Acidicapsa ligni: one gene and its partner. The main gene of each other region encodes a partner of the protein of the gene in region 2 in a complex. Links are inferred from orthologs where the notes say so. Each region holds a gene or a part of one and is shown on either strand. Other genes may lie near its edges. The genes, in order: trxB and trxA.

Region 1 (3,294 bases), on a different replicon or contig from region 2:
TTTCTTTGCGCCGGGCTGAGCGCGGACGGCGATTGTGCAGCCGTTTGCCGTTTCGCGAATCACGCTGTGAATTGCAGGGCCAATCATGCCGGATATTCGCGGCGACCAAACAACGCAGTGCCGACTCGAATGCGTGTTGCTCCCTCGGCAATGGCCAGCGCGAAGTCGCCGCTCATGCCCATCGAAAGCACGGGCAGATTCAGCCTGGGATGCGCGGCACTGATGCGGTCGCGGAGCAGTCGCAGGTTGCGGAAACAAGCGCGGGTTTCGTCCTCCGGCACGTCCAGCGGGGCGATGGTCATCAGGCCCTGTGCATCAAGATTGGACAGGGACGGCAGGCGTTCCAAAAGCTCGGCCAGTTCGGCGGAATCGGGCACAATGCCCGCCTTGGATTCTTCGTGGCTCAGCTTGATTTCAAGCAATACAGGCATACGCTTCCCTAGCGAGAGGGCAGCTTCATTGAGGCGTTCGGCCAGCTTCAACGAATCCAGCGTGTCGAGGGCGTCAAAGACCTCTACGGCCTTCGCAGCCTTGTTCGATTGCAGGTGTCCGATGAGATGAACGCGCATCTGGCGGCGCACGTCTGGCGGCAATTCGGCCGACTTGGCTGCAAACTCCTGAACGCGATTTTCGCCGAAGATGTGCAGCCTCAGGCCTACGGCTTCAACGATGGCTGCGGCTGGATGCGTTTTAGAGACTGCAACCAGTTCTACCTCCGCACGGGGCCGGTTGGCGGCACGGCAGGCAGCGGAAATGGAATCCTCAAGGCGCGTCAGATTATTGCGGATTTCGGCCTGCTCGGTCATGCAGATTGCTCCCCGTACAACCCATCGCAGTCAAGGCCTATCCTAGCTGATATGTGGACAGTGATTTTGCTCATTCTCTCGAATATTTGCATGACGTTTGCCTGGTACGGGCACCTGAAGTATCGCCAGGATGCGCTTTGGAAGGTGATCCTGGTGAGCTGGGGCATCGCCTTCTTTGAGTATTGCCTGCAGGTGCCAGCCAATCGAATCGGCTCAGAGCGGTTCAGCCCGGTGCAGTTAAAGGTCATTCAGGAAATTATTACGCTGTGTGTCTTTGCCGTGTTCACGATGCTGTACTTCGGTACGCAGCTTCGCTGGAATCATGCGGCCGCCGGAGTTTGCCTCGTGGCGGCCGCTTTCTTCGTCTTCAAACCGTGGTGACGTATTGCGTGGCGTTGTCTCAGTGGCCGTGTTCTTCGAGGAACTTTTCGGCTTCGAGCGCGGCCATACAGCCGGTTCCGGCAGCGGTGATCGCCTGGCGATAACGGCGGTCCTGCACATCTCCGCAGGCATAGACGCCAGGGATCTTGGTGTGGACGTTGTCTTTGGTGAGGATGTAGCCATCTTCATCCAGATCGATCTGGCCTTGAAACATCTTGGCGTTGGGCTCATGACCGATGCCGAGGAAGAAACCGGTAACCGGCAGGACGCTCTTTTCGTTGGTCTTGACATTGCGGATGTGCAGGCCCCTGACCGATTTTTCTTCGACGCCCAGCACTTCTTCCACGACGGTATTGGTTAGTATCACGATCTTTGGGTTCGACAGCGTCCGGTCCAACATGACCTTGGAGGCGCGGAAGCTTTCACGCCTGTGGATCAGGTATACCTTGGTTGCGAAACGGGTCAGGAAAAGCGCTTCTTCCATTGCCGTATCGCCGCCGCCGACCACGGCAATATCGTGGCCGTTGAAGAAGAATCCGTCACAGGTGGCGCAACTGGAAACGCCGTGGCCGATGAGCGCCTGTTCGCTGGGCAAACCAAGCCAACGAGCGCTGGCGCCCGAGGCGATGATCAGGGTGCGTGCGCCGATCTCGCCGTTCGAAGTCTTGAGGCGGAAGGGATGCACGTTCAGATCGACCGAGACAAGGTGGCTCATCTTGAATTCAGCACCGAAACGAGCTGCCTGTTTCTTCATGTTTTCAATGAGTTCCGGGCCTTGGATGCCGTCTGGCCAGCCGGGAAAGTTCTCAACCATGGTGGTGATGGAGAGTTGGCCGCCGGGCTCATGACCCTCCAGGACAAGTGGCTTGAGGTTAGCGCGTGCGCTGTAAATGGCGGCAGTAAGGCCGGAGCAGCCTGAGCCCAAAATAACTGTATCGCGAATTTCTTCCATGTTGTTTTCCCTGATGCCTGGAGCAGAATTGTTTGAATTGAGCTGACCTGTCGATTGTATCGGACAGGTTACGCTGATCGCCCTATTCAACTCCTGTGCCTGAGGCTTAATTTCGCCTGTGTGCTTCTGTTTGATGCGGGAGAAATGGTTTCGACCCATGCTGCGCGTCAAAGACCGATGAGCTAGACCGGTGGGCGAGGCCGGTGAACGAGGTGGTTAAACGAAGCGGTTACGAAACTCCCAGATCTGTGCTGGATCGGGCAATCCTTGGACCAGGCGATCCTGCATACTCCCATACCTCAGCCGATACAATTGAGTTCCGTGATTAACAGGCTTACTTTTGCAAATCTCGCTCATCGCCCTGTTCGGACGGTATTGAGCATTTTCGCCATTGCGGTAGAGGTGACAATGATCCTCACGCTTGTTGGCGTCAGTAATGGCACACTGCACGAATCCGCCCGCCGCGCACGCGGATCCGGTGCGGATATCCTTGTTCGGCCTCCGGGCAGCTCAATTCTCTCTTCCCTGAGCTCCTCCCCTTTGAGCGACAAGCTGCCTGCCGTTTTCAGTAAAGAACCCCACGTTGTTCTCGCTACCGGCACGATCATCCAGCCACTTGAGTTGTTCGACTCAATTACAGGGTTGGATATGGACCAGTTCTCCAAGATGAGCGGCGGTTTTCGATTTCTGGAAGGTGGCCTGCCCGTTCAAGACACGGACGTGATCGTGGACGAGCCTTATGCAAGAGAGAAGCATTTGCACGTTGGCGACACACTCAATCTGATCGCTCATGCGTGGCGCGTTACTGGCATTTACGAACCAGGCAAGCTTGCTCGAATCTGCGTGAAGCTGAAAGCGCTGCAGGACGCTACAGGCAGCCCACATCGACTTAGCCAGATCTATCTTCGGTTGGATGATCCGAGTAATGCGCAATCGGTGGTTGATTCGCTACGGGCAAAATATCCCGGCTATCCGATCTTTACCATGGAGTACTTTACCTCGATGCTCTCAGTGAATAGCCTCGGTTTGCTGCGCAATTTTACCTACGTGGTGATTGGAATCGCGATGATCGTTGGATTCATTGTGGTCTTTATGGCGATGTATACCGCGGTTCTCGAACGGACAAGAGAGATTGGAATCTTGAAGGCGGTTGGA
Region 2 (3,182 bases):
ATGCAGCATCAGGTGTTCCAGCAACGCAAACTCCTTGTTGGTTAGAGAGATGAGTTCTCCAGCTCGATGAGCCGTATGATCAAGCCGATCGAGTTCCAGATTGCCTGCCCGTAGCATCAGCCTGGCTTCCCTCTTGCGGCGTAGCAATACCCTGCACCGAGCCCGTAGTTCATGCAGGCTGAACGGCTTTACCATGAGGTCATCCGCTCCGAGATCGAGGCAGCGAATTCGTGTCTCTATTTCATCGCGCCCAGTGAGTATCAGCACCGGCAACTGCGAATCCGATAAGCGGATCTCAGCCAGAACCTGCTCTCCGTCCTTTACCGGCAGGTTCAAGTCCAGTATGGTCAGATCCGGCAAATCCTGATGAAACGCTGCCACCGCTTCTGCGCCATCAAAGGCGCAGCGAACTCTGTGCCCCTCGGATTCCATCCCTCGCGTAAGAAACATCCCTAAAGCCCGATCGTCTTCAGCAATCAACAACCGCATAGAATTTCTCCGTCCTACAGCTTGCGGTAGGCAAGACTTCGCCGCTCGCGTCATCTCGCGTGGTCTCACGTCGCCCCGCGTCTGTTTGTTCCTATCCGATCTCCCGCGCATTGTCGGAGATGGGGTTAGAGTCTGTTCTGGTGTGCTTGCTTCACGATCCTCTCCGGGTTGGAAACTTTCAAGAGAAATGCAAAATCCACGGATGGGACAATTCCGGGATTGGGAGGCGCTCATCAAAATTCCCAAAAGTGTCCTAATTCCTCACACACAGTCCCTCGGAACTTTGTCTTCACCAAGGAGGCATAAGAGAATCTAGATTTGGCTGGAGAAAGAACAGCGAAAATAGTTCTCGCAAATTCGCTTTTCATTCGCTATAATGCGCGCATGGCAGTTACACGCAGGCAAAAAGAAGTTCTCGATTTTCTGGAGTCGTTTGTCACCCGCAACGGCTATTCGCCTTCCTTCGAAGAGATCGCCAGAGGTCTCGAACTCAAGTCGCTGGCGACGGTGCATAAGCACATTTCCAACCTCGAAAAAAAGGGGTTACTCGATCGTGTCCACAACCGCAGCCGCTCGATCGACGTCGTGCCGGCAGGCACGCGCACGCGGACCAGCGAGCGTTTGCCTCTCATGGGGCGTATCGCCGCCGGTCTGCCTGTAGAAGCAGCCGAAAATACAGAAAGCATCTCGCTACACGATGTTGTCGGAAACAAGGATGTCTTCGCGCTTGAAGTTCGTGGCGACTCCATGCGCGATGAACACATCATCAGCGGTGATTATGTCCTGGTAGAACGCACTCGTACTGCCCGCCAGGGAGAGATCGTGGTCGCCCTCGTGCGCGGCTCAGAGACCACGCTCAAGCGCTTCTATCTCGAGGGCAGCCAGGTGCGCCTGCAGCCCGCCAATCTGGAAATGGAACCCATCATGATCCCTGCAGGCCAGGTTGCCATCCAGGGCCGTGTTCTCGGGGTTTTGCGCCGATATCGGTAGAAGGGCCATCTGTTGATCAATATTAAAATCCAAGACAAAAAGGCGGCCGGGCATAACGCCCGGCCGCTTTTTAAAATGCTTAAGTAGTTTCTGGAAACTTACGCCAGAATCTGATTGACCTTCGCTTCGATTACGTCTTTCGGCACGTACCCAACGATCTGATCAGCTACCTTGCCGCCCTTGAAGAACAGCAGTGCCGGAATTCCGCGGATACCGTACCGCGACGGCGTGGCGCCATTCTGGTCCACGTTGACCTTTGTGACCTTTAATTTGCCAGCATAAGCTGTGGCCAGTTCATCGACGATCGGTGCAATTGCCTTACATGGCCCACACCAGACTGCCCAAAAGTCAACCAGCACAGGCTGCTCCGATTGCAGCACTTCCTGATCGAACGTCGCATCACTTACTTCCAGAACTCCAATTCCTGCCATCATTCTCCTCGCGGTACTGACATCTCAGTGTAACCGCACCTACCACTCAATGAGATGCAGGATTGTGTCGGAAGTCGCAAAGTACCCGTACTAGCAATAAGGCTGGATAAATTAAATCGATTAAGAAAGCAATTTGAGGGCAAAAAATTAAAGCGCCCGGATCCCATAAAGGAATCACGGACGCTAGAGCAGCCCTCCCCCAGAACTGCCCACACGACGAATCTAGGGTTTTCGTTATAGAAAAGCAAGAAATCTTAGGTAATACAAAAACCAGTCACTAACGGGGGATATGATTCGCACTCCAATTACCTGCATTTACGCTGCAAAATCTCAGAAAAACTCTACTGATTCAGTGTTACTCCGCGGTGCTCAAAGCTCGTAACAAGGATTTCCGCGTCCGCATCGTCCCCTAGGGTCTCTAAAACCGCCGAGGTGGCGTCTACAACTGCATCCGGACCTGAAACGATCAGCAATACCGATGGACCCGCTCCACTCAGCGCTACGCCAAGAATGCCATGACTACCGGCAAGTGGCAGCAGACTCGGCAGCAGAGGACAAATCTCCATCCGATACGGCTGATGAACCCTGTCCGCCATTGCCGGACGCAGCAACTCCCCGCGCCCATGCGCAAACGCCAGCCCCAGCAGCGACGCCGCCTGAATATTAGCAACAGCGTCAGCCCGCGAATACTCTGCCGGCAGGACAGCCCTGGCCTTGCTCGTTGCCAGCGGTGTCGTCGGAATCACCACAAGAGCCCGCCAGTCCTGTGGAGGCTCAACCCGCGCCGCGTGGACAGTTCTTCCCTCGCATGCCGCAATCACCAGCCCGCCGAGCCAGCACGCGGCCGCATTATCCGGATGCCCTTCCTGCACACAAGCCTCGGCCAAAATCTGCGCCGAAGTCCACCCCAATCCGCCAAAGTGGACGGCCAGGGCAATGGCGGCCAGTCGTCCGGCAGCCGATGACCCGCAACCCATTCCCAGCGGAATCTGGTTATGCATCGTTACTGCAAGCGCTGGTGCCACAATGCCTTCCCGCTCCAACAACTCACAGTACGTAGTCAGAATGAGATTTCCATCCGTCACCGAGCAGAGATCTGCATTCCGTCCAGTCGCGATAATAGAAAAACTCTCAGCAACCTCAGCCTCAATCTCCAGGTGGAAATCAAGCGCCACAGCAGCCGTATCAAAAGCCGCGCCAAGATTCGCAGAAGTAGCAGGCAAACGCAGTCGAAATCCAGAACCCACGGCTAGCTCCACTTGCTCTGAATTT

The links.
Region 1: the proteins of trxA (region 2) and trxB are in contact, whole or in part, in a crystal structure (PDB 1F6M), measured with the Escherichia coli proteins. The link is inferred for Acidicapsa ligni from one-to-one orthologs.

The regions. Positions count from the first base shown.
Region 1 is NZ_JAGSYG010000001.1:1,246,631-1,249,924, reverse strand. Bases 174-3,145 are described here. They hold trxB (thioredoxin-disulfide reductase), read right to left. Parts: upstream 2,140-3,145; coding sequence 1,207-2,139; downstream 174-1,206. Other genes in these bases: OHL19_RS04945 (ABC transporter permease), read left to right, coding at 2,461-3,145; OHL19_RS04955 (DMT family protein), read left to right, coding at 858-1,187; OHL19_RS04960 (YggS family pyridoxal phosphate-dependent enzyme), read right to left, coding at 174-806. In the rest of the region: OHL19_RS04965 (DUF167 domain-containing protein), read right to left, coding at 1-87; more of OHL19_RS04960, read right to left, coding at 84-173; more of OHL19_RS04945, read left to right, coding at 3,146-3,294.
Region 2 is NZ_JAGSYG010000007.1:64,185-67,366, forward strand. Bases 245-3,104 are described here. They hold trxA (thioredoxin), read right to left. Parts: upstream 1,911-3,104; coding sequence 1,578-1,910; downstream 245-1,577. Other genes in these bases: OHL19_RS19925 (response regulator transcription factor), read right to left, coding at 245-489; lexA (transcriptional repressor LexA), read left to right, coding at 874-1,479; thrB (homoserine kinase), read right to left, coding at 2,252-3,104. Outside these bases: more of OHL19_RS19925, read right to left, coding at 1-244; more of thrB, read right to left, coding at 3,105-3,157; thrC (threonine synthase), read right to left, coding at 3,160-3,182. UniProt on the Escherichia coli protein: Participates in various redox reactions through the reversible oxidation of its active center dithiol to a disulfide and catalyzes dithiol-disulfide exchange reactions.